DNA from 4 places in the Streptomyces sp. NA02950 genome. Region 1 is predicted to be linked to each of the others. Evidence: riboswitches for the same ligand, from Rfam matches in the RefSeq annotation. Region 1 holds a riboswitch; each other region holds the start of a gene.
The links. Region 1 has a riboswitch for cobalamin ahead of HUT19_RS13550 (ribonucleoside-diphosphate reductase subunit alpha). Riboswitches for the same ligand answer to the same signal wherever they lie in the genome.
Positions count from the first base shown of each region.

Region 2: another riboswitch for cobalamin. It lies ahead of HUT19_RS31155 (cobalamin biosynthesis protein); the one in region 1 lies ahead of HUT19_RS13550 (ribonucleoside-diphosphate reductase subunit alpha).
Region 3: another riboswitch for cobalamin. It lies ahead of cobN (cobaltochelatase subunit CobN); the one in region 1 lies ahead of HUT19_RS13550 (ribonucleoside-diphosphate reductase subunit alpha).
Region 4: another riboswitch for cobalamin. It lies ahead of metE (5-methyltetrahydropteroyltriglutamate--homocysteine S-methyltransferase); the one in region 1 lies ahead of HUT19_RS13550 (ribonucleoside-diphosphate reductase subunit alpha).

Region 1 is NZ_CP054916.1:3,214,685-3,216,876, reverse strand. It holds gene HUT19_RS13550 (ribonucleoside-diphosphate reductase subunit alpha) at 1-1,311, opposite strand, end outside; cobalamin riboswitch at 1,444-1,567, opposite strand; gene HUT19_RS13545 (FGGY-family carbohydrate kinase) at 1,639-2,192, opposite strand, start outside.
Region 2 is NZ_CP054916.1:7,085,798-7,087,989, reverse strand. It holds gene HUT19_RS31165 (inorganic phosphate transporter) at 1-421, shown strand, start outside; gene HUT19_RS31160 (hypothetical protein) at 435-707, shown strand; cobalamin riboswitch at 912-1,064, shown strand; gene HUT19_RS31155 (cobalamin biosynthesis protein) at 1,221-2,192, shown strand, end outside.
Region 3 is NZ_CP054916.1:1,055,078-1,057,269, forward strand. It holds gene cobN (cobaltochelatase subunit CobN) at 1-761, opposite strand, end outside; cobalamin riboswitch at 793-943, opposite strand; gene cobG (precorrin-3B synthase) at 1,002-2,192, shown strand, end outside.
Region 4 is NZ_CP054916.1:8,674,853-8,677,044, forward strand. It holds gene metE (5-methyltetrahydropteroyltriglutamate--homocysteine S-methyltransferase) at 1-887, opposite strand, end outside; cobalamin riboswitch at 1,047-1,233, opposite strand; gene HUT19_RS37230 (GNAT family N-acetyltransferase) at 1,403-1,912, shown strand; gene HUT19_RS37235 (S1 family peptidase) at 2,017-2,192, shown strand, end outside.

The sequences.
Region 1 (2,192 bases):
GGAGTGGACGACCTTGCCGGGCTCGGCGGTCTGGTTGGCGGTGCGGTTGGCGGCGTCCTTGAACGTCATCCAGCCGTTGCCGGTCTGCGCCAGGGTGCGCATCATGCGGGCGTAGAGCTGGCGGGCCAGGACCTGCTTGACCGCGCGGCCCTCGGCCTCGGCCTTGCGGTACGCGGTGTCGAACTCCTCGCCCCACAGGTCCACCAGCTGCGGCGCGTCGGCGGGGGAGAACAGCGACCAGGAGGCATCCGCCTCGACCCGGCGCATGAACTCGTCCGGGATCCAGTGGGCGATGTTGAGGTTGTGGGTGCGGCGGGCTTCCTCGCCGGTGTTGTCCCGCAGCTCCAGGAACTCCTCGATGTCCGCGTGCCAGGTCTCCAGGTAGACACAGGCCGCGCCCTTGCGCCGGCCGCCCTGGTTGACCGCGGCCACCGAGGCGTCCAGGGTGCGCAGGAACGGCACGATGCCGTTGGAGTGCCCGTTGGTGCCCCGGATCAGCGAACCGCGGGCGCGGATACGGGAGTAGGAGAGCCCGATGCCGCCCGCGTGCTTCGACAGCCGCGCGACCTGGTGGTAGCGGTGGTAGATCGAGTCCAGCTCGTCCAGCGGCGAGTCCAGCAGGTAGCACGAGGACATCTGCGGATGGCGGGTGCCGGAGTTGAACAGCGTGGGGGAGCTGGGCAGGTACGACAGGGTGCTGGTGAGCCGGTACAGCTCGGCGACCTCGTCCACGGCTCGCTCGCTGAGGTCCTCGGCCAGACCGCAGGCGACCCGGAGCAGGAAGTGCTGCGGGGTCTCGATCACCTGACGGGAGGTCGGGTGGCGCAGCAGGTAGCGGCTGTGCAGGGTGCGCAGTCCGAAGTAGCCGAACCGGTTGTCGGCGCCGTCGGCCAGCGCCCGGTCCACCAGCGCGTCCAGCCGGGCGGCGTGGGCGGTGACGAACTCGGCGGTGGAGTCGGCGATCAGGCCCTCGCGGTGGCCCACCGCGACCGAGGCCGAGAAGGAGACCGCGCCCTGCCCGGCCGCCTCCTCGGTGATCGCCAGGGCCAGCAGCCGCGCGGCCAGCCGGGAGTACTCCGGCTCCTCGGCGATCAGCCCGGCCGCCGCTTCGGTCGCGAGGGTGCGCAACTCCGCCTCGTCCGAGCCGGGGTGACGGCCGCGCAGGGCGGCGGCCGCGACCTTGCCGGGGTCGGTGGCGGGCAGATCGGCGGTGAGCCCGGTGAGGGTCCGCAGCAGTGCGGTCCCGGGAGCGTCGGCCTCTGCCTGGGAAGCCGCTGCCTCTGAAACCGGGTCGGCGGGCGCGATGGTCACTGAAGTGTTCTCCCTCGCTCGGCTGGGGGCCAGGAGGGAGGGTGCGATGGCCGCGTACGGGCATGACGAATCCGCACTACCGTACGAACGCACACCGCGCAGCGTCCAACGGCCCAACCCGCGAGGCCCGGACGTGTTCAGACGGCCGTCGACGGGTCATCGGACTCACGGGTACACATATGCGTACACGTACACCGTTGCGGGACAGTTCCGGATTCCCACCGGATTCCCCTGCGTCGACAGCGAGCACGAGCATACATCTTGTGTCGGCCGACGCACGCACCCCCACATCTTGTGTCGCCCACGGGGGAGTTTCCCACGTATGTGCTATTGCGGGGCGGCCTCGGCCCGCTGTTCCGAGGCGTTCTCCCGCCATACGGCAAGGGCCCGGGCCAGCCGGGAACGGTAGTCGGCGTAGCCGCGTTCGAAGATGTCGCGGCGGTCCGGATCCGGTGCCACGGTCCGCGCGTCGGCCTGCCAGCGCTCCGCGTCGACCGGCTCGCCGAGGCACTCCCAGGCGACGGCGACCGCGCCGCGAGCCCCCACCTCGGGCTCGTCCGGGATGCGCACCTCGCGGCCGAGGACATCCGCGAACAACTGGGTCCAGGCCCGGGACCGGGTGCCGCCGCCGCACAGCGCCAGGCTCGCGGAGAGCCCGGCCGCCTCCAGGCAGTGGCGGGCGGCGTAGGCGATCGACTCGCAGACCGCGCGGACCGCGTCGGCTCGGGTCGAGGCGAGGGTGAGCCCGTCGAGCCGTCCCTGGGCGGCGGGTTCGACGAACGGCGCCCGCTCGCCCGCCCCGGACAGGAACGGCAGCGCGGTCACCCCGCGGGCGCCGGGCGGGCTGGTGCCGAGTATCGCGTCCAGGTCGGCGGTGGTGG
Region 2 (2,192 bases), 3.9 Mb from region 1:
CATGGTCATCGCCTGGGCGCTGACCCTTCCCGCCGCGGGTCTGATCGCGGCCGGGTCCGCGCTCCTGGCCGACCAGGGCAACTGGGGTGTCACGGCGGTGGCCGTGCTCGCCGTCGCGGGCTGCGCGGTCATCTGGGCGCTGTCCCGCCGCAAGCCGGTGGACGCCGCCAACGTCAACGAGGTCGGCACCACCGAGCCGGTGGGTGTGATCACCGCCGCCCTCCGGTCGGTCGCCCCGCCCCCGGTGGGTTCCGCCGCCGGATCGGACACGGGCATCGTCACCGGCCCCGACACCACGGCCGAGAGCACCACAGACGCCACGGACACCACGGACACCACCGACACCACGACCGAACAGCCGAAGGCCGTCGCCACGGCCGGCTCTGCCGCCTCCGCGGCGTCGAGCGGCACCAGCAGCTAAAGGGAGCAACGCAATGAGCATCGACTGGGCGGCACTCGGCCAGGTCTTCGGCGTCAGCCTCGCGGTGACGGTCGGAGTGGTGGGCGTCTTCACCATGGGCATCGTCGGCACGTCCCGCAAGGGGCTCCAGCCCGAGGGAGTGGCCGCAGCCACCGGCACCACCGCCGCCACCGGCACGGTCACGGCACAGGGCGGCTCGTCCGCACTCGCCCGCTCCGGCGCGTACGCCTGTTTCACGCTGTGCGCCGCGGTGGTGGCGTACGGCATCTATCTGATCGTCGCCTGAGGGCTCCTCGGCGCCTCTCGGCACCCCTGAACACAACGGCCGCCGGGCGGGAGACGCTGACCAGCGTGTCCCGCCCGGCGGCCGTCCGCCGTGCGCGCCGCGCGGGCTCATGTGGGCCTCGGCACACTCGTGCGTCGCAGGTCATGGGCGAGTTGACGGCCCTTCGCGGGGCATGGTGGACTTCCGGAGCCAAACGGCGGCAGCAGAGGAAGCCGGTGCGAATCCGGCGCGGTCCCGCCACTGTCACCGGGGAGCGCTCTCCCATCGCCTGCACGGGGTCACGGCTCGTCCGTACGGCTGGTCCGTACACGGAGCTGGAAGACCGGGAGAACCGCGGATCCGGGAGCCAGGAGACTCTCACCGCCGGTCACGTCGAGCCAGGGCGCGGACCCTGAGTGAGGACATACCGCCATGCCCGGCACCGCCACGCCACCCGTCCCACCGCTCCGCGGCCCCCTCGGCGGAGGTGTCACGCGGGGGCCCCTCGGCCGAGGCACGACGGCGGGCTGAGGGATGCGTGCCGATCACGCCTCGTTCGCGTGCGGCGCCGCTCTCGGCTTCCTCGGTGACCTCGCCACGGGCGACCCCCGGCGCGGCCATCCGGTGGCCGCGTTCGGGCGGGCCGCCCTGGCCGCCGAGCGCGGGCTGTGGCGCGACCACCGCGGCTACGGGGCCCTGCACACCGCACTGTGCGCGGGCGGCGCGGCCGCCGGTGCCGCGCTCCTGACGCGTGCCGTACGCGCCGTGGTCGGGCGCCGCCGCGCCGACATCGCCCTGACCGCCGCCGCCACCTGGGCCGTACTGGGCGGCACGACGCTGGGGCGCGAGGCCCGGGCCATCGGCGGCGCCCTGGCCGCCGGGGACGTCGAAACCGCCCGGGAGCGGCTGCCGCATCTGTGCGGACGCGACCCGCAGGCGCTGGACGCCCAAGCGATCGCCCGCGCGGTGGTGGAGTCGGTCGCGGAGAACACCTCCGACGCCGTCGTGGGCGCCCTGGTGTGGGGGGCCGTGGGCGGGGTGCCGGGGCTCGTCGCCTTCCGGGCCGTCAACACCCTGGACGCCATGGTGGGCCACAAGTCGCCGCGCTACCGGCGGTTCGGCTGGGCCGCGGCCCGGCTGGACGACGTCGCGGGCTGGCCCGGGGCGCGGCTGACGGCCGCCCTGGCGACCGTCGCGGGCCCCGACCCGCGCGGTGCCCTGCGGGCCTGGCGGCGGGACGGACAGCGCCATCCCAGCCCCAACGCGGGCCCGGTGGAGGCGTCGTTCGCGGGCGCGCTCGGGGTGCGGCTGGGCGGCACCCTCACGTACTCCGGCCGGGTCGAGCACCGGCCGGTGCTGGGCGGCGGCGGACGGCCGGTGCGCGGCGGCGACATCGACCGCGCGGTGCGGCTGTCGCGGCGGGTGGGCGCACTGGCCCTGGTGACCTCGGTGACGGCACGGCTGGTGGTGGGCAGGGTTCTGTCCGACAGGGGCGGGTTTCTGACC
Region 3 (2,192 bases), 2.2 Mb from region 1:
GAACCGGTCAGGCACAGCGCCTGGAGCACGGGGACGTCGAGCCCGGCGAGCGCGCCCGCGTCCCACGCCTCGTCGTCGCCGCCGGCGGAGGCGTCGGCGGGCCGGGTGCCGCCGGCCGCGAGCACGGTGGTGACGACCGCGTCGGCCGCGCCGAGGGCCTCGATCAGCTCGGTCTCGGGGGCGCGCAGCGAGGCGACGAACAGCGGGAGCGGGCGGCCCCCGGCATCCTCCACGGCCTGGCACAGGGCTTCGACGAAGGCCGTGTTGCCGCTCATGTGGTGCGCGCGGTAGTAGAGCACCGCGATGGTGGGGCCGGTGGCCGTGCGCGCGGTGCGCTCCAGCGGGCCCCAGGTGGGCGCGGGTGCGGGCGGTTCGAAGCCATGGCCGGTGAGCAGCACGGTGTCGGAGAGGAATCGGGCCAGCTGGGCCAGGTTGCCGGGGCCGCCGTGGGCGAGGTAGGCGTGGGCCTCGGCGGCGATGCCGACCGGGACCGTGGACGCCTCCATGAGCTGGGCGTCGGGGGCCTGTTCACCGGTGAGGACAACGACGGGGCGGTCGCCCGCGAGCAGGGTGTCGAGCCCCTCCTGCCAGGCGCGGACGCCGCCGAGCAGCCGTACGACGACGAGCTCGACGCCCTCGAGAAGGCCGGGAAGGTCGTCGAGGGCGAGCCGGGCCGGGTTGGCCAGGCGGTACGGCACCGGGCCCGTGGCGGCACGGGCACTGAGCAGGTCGGTGTCGGACGTCGACAGCAGCAGAATCATGGCTCAGCGCCTTCCTCGGGGTCCGCGCCCCGGGCGGGTTGAAGACGGCGGGAGTTCCTGGCTCGCGCGGCTGCTGCCGTGCTCACAGTGGCGGGACCGCGCCGGAATCGCACCGGCTTCCTCCCCTGACGCCGTCAGTTGCGTCCGGCGGGCCGGGACGACCCGCCGCAGAGCATAGTAAGCGTTGCTGACCTGCCACGGGACGGAGAGGGCCGGGGAATCGTCGGTATGCTCGCGGCCATGCCCCTCCCCCCGACAACCGTCCCACCTGGGGATCAAACGCCCGCCGCCGGTGTCCGGGCCCGCTCCGCCGGGGACCGCGCGGTCTCCGCGGACCGCGGTGGGCGCGATGACGCATGCCCCGGCGCACTGCGGCTTCACCCGGCGCACGATGGCGCACTGGCCCGTGTCCGGCTGCCCGGCGGCCTGTTGACGGGACGTCAGGCCGACGTGCTGGCGGGGGTGGCGGAGGAGCTGGGCGACGGCCGGATGGACCTCACCTCACGGGGGAATCTCCAGCTGCGGGGCCTGGCCGCGGAGTGCGGCGCGCCGCTGGCGGAGCGGCTGCGGACGGCCGGACTGCTGCCGTCGGACGCACATGACCGGGTGCGCAACATCGTGGCGTCACCGCTGAGCGGCCTGGACGGCACCGGGTACGCCGATGTGCCCGGGTGGGCACGGGAGTTGGACGCGCTGCTGTGTGCGGCAGGGCCCGGCGAGTCGACGGAACCGACGGGATTGTCGGGATTGTCGGGGCGGTTTCTGTTCGCGCTGGACGACGGCCGGGGCGATGTGGCCGCACTGGGCGCGGATGTGACATTGATCGCAACACCGGACGGCGGGGCCGTGCTGCGGATGGGACCCGCAGGCCCCGCGGGTGGGACCGGCCCCGTGGTGCGGGTCGCGGTGGCCGGGGACGCGCCGCGCGCCGCCGCGCTGGCGGCCCTGGAATTCCTGACGCGAGCGGAGGAAAGCGGCATCCGGGCCTGGCGGGTGCCGGAGCTCCCACGGCAACACGCCGTGACGGCCGAGGGATTGGCGGCGCGACTCGCCGACGCGGGCATCGCACTCGGACCGGCCACGGGCATCGCACTCGGACCGGCCACGGGCGTCGTCGCCGGACCGGACACGGTAACCGGCGTCGGACCGGACACGGGACACGGCCCACCCGCGCCGGGCCCGGTCGGGCCCCCCGCACCGGGGCCGGTGGCCGGGCCGGACGGACGCCACGCGGTGTCCGTGGCCGTACCGCTCGGCCGGATGAGCGCCGCGCAGTGGCGGCTGCTCGCCGCGCTCGCCTCCCGGGGCGGGTCGGATGAGCTGCGTGTGACACCCTGGCGCGGCGTGGTGCTCCCGGGGTTCACCCCGGAGGGCGGCCGGGCCGCGGCGGCCGAACTCGCCGAAGCCGGGCTGGTGACCGACCCGGACTCA
Region 4 (2,192 bases), 5.5 Mb from region 1:
CGCTTGCCGGGCAGCCCGCCCACCGCGGCGAGATCGTCGACCTGGGCGGCGGCCGGTCCGGTGAAGTCCAGCGCCAACCCCTCGACCGGTGCCTTGGCGAGCACCGGCAGGGCCTCGCCGAGCCGGCCGAAGTACGAGGCGACCAGCAGCCGGGGCCGGTCGGTCAGGGCGCCCAGCTCACGGTAGGCGCGGGCGGCGGCATTGAGCTCGGCCGGGGTGCGGTCCTGGACCAGCGCGGGTTCGTCCAGCTGGACCCAGGTGGCACCGGCCGCCCGCAGGTCGGCCAGCACCTCCGCGTACACCGGGATCAGCCGGTCCAGCAGGGTGAGCGGTGCGAACGAGGGGTCTACCCCTGGCGCGGGCTTGGCCAGCAGCAGATAGCTGACCGGGCCGACCAGCACCGGGCGCGCGGTGTGGCCGAGCGCGAGGGCCTCCCGCAACTCGGCCGCCTGCCGGGCGGAGTCGGCGCGGAAGACGGTGTCCGGCCCCAGCTCCGGCACCAGATAGTGGTAGTTGGTGTCGAACCACTTGGTCATCTCCAGGGGCGCCACCTCACTGGTGCCGCGTGCCATGGCGAAGTAGCCGTCCAGCGGGTCGGCATCGACGGCGGCGCGGTGCCGGTCCGGCACGGCGCCCACCATCACGCTGGTGTCCAGCACATGGTCGTACAGCGAGAAGTCACCGGTGGGCACCTCGTGCACCCCGTCGTCGGCGAGCTGCCGCCAGTTGGCGCGGCGCAGCTCGGCGGCGGTCCGGCGGAGCTCCCCGGCGGTGACCCGCCCCTTCCAGTACCCCTCGACCGCCTTCTTCAGTTCCCGGTTCGCCCCCTGGCGGGGATAGCCGTACACGGTCGCCGTGGCGGCCGTGGCCGCGGACTCGGTTGTCACGGAACTCTCCTTCGCGAGCACTCGTCATGGGTCCCGGGACCGGGCCGAGGGTGCGAGGGGAAGGCGAGGACGGCGTGACACCGAAGGTGCCCGCACGCGCCGCCGACCCGCCCTCGAGGTCACCGAGACATCCGCGCGCGGCCGTCCGCGCACGGGCAGTGGCAGGTCTTCGGACTCACGGGCGCGCCTCGGCCGATTCCGAGCCACCTACTGGCCGTCGCTTCCCAGACCCGGCCGGGCCCAGTGCGTATGACGGCGGTCGTTCCCGCTCACCGCTGCGGGGCAGTCCCGGATTCCCACCGGGTTCCCTCTTACGACGCGCCTGCCTGGCGGACAGGGCGAACCAGCTGCACCACCCAGCCTAGGCGCTCGGCGCGGCCGGGGGAAACGGGGCCGCCGGCGAAGGAGTTCGCTCCAGCACAATGTTCCCGGCAAGCCGTCGCCACCGATGTCGGAAAAGCGATGTCGGAAGAGCGATGTCAGAAGACGGATGTCAGTAGAGGGAGCTGAACCGCATGTCCCAGGTACGCCGGGCCCATGTCTCCGACCACCGCGCCATCGTGGAGCGCATCCAGACGTGGTGGGGCGACTCGCGCAGCCCCGAACAGGCCCGTGAACTGTCCCTGTTGCTGCCCAAGCTGTTCCTTCAGTTCTTCTCCGGCACCAGCCTGGTCCGGGAGAACGCGGACGGTACCGTCGCCGCCTTCCTGGTCGGCTTCTACTCCGCCGACAATGAGGACGAGGCGTACATCCACTTCGTGGGCGTGGACCCGGCGTTGCGCGGCCGGGGCGTGGCCCGCGGTCTGTACACCGAGTTCTTCCGGCGCGCCGCCGCGGCGGGCCGCGGCGAGGTCCGTGCCATCACCTCCCCGCGGAACACCGGCTCCATCGCCTTCCACCGCGCCATGGGCTTCGCCCTGGAGCCGGGCGACCGCGAGGTCGACGGCCTGCCCGTGCAGGGCGACTACGACGGTCCGGGGCAGCACCGGGTCTGCTTCCGCCGGCCGATCACGCTCACGAAGTGAGCATCCCGCGCTCGCGGTGAGCGCCACGCCGGTCCGGCCCGTATAGGGGGAGGGTCCTCGCCGTCCGGGGCCCGGGGCCGGATCGACGTGAAGGAGGCAGGGTGGTGAAGCACACGCGGCGACGCGTGCGCCGTGGCGTACGGTTCGCGGCCGTCGGGGCATTGGTGGCCGGCGGTCTGATGGTCTCGCAGTCCGTGTCGAGCGGATCGGTCCAGGGGGCGGCGGGAGGCGATGCGCCGAGGGTCCTGGGGGACCGGAACGCGGGACTCGGCGGCCGGCT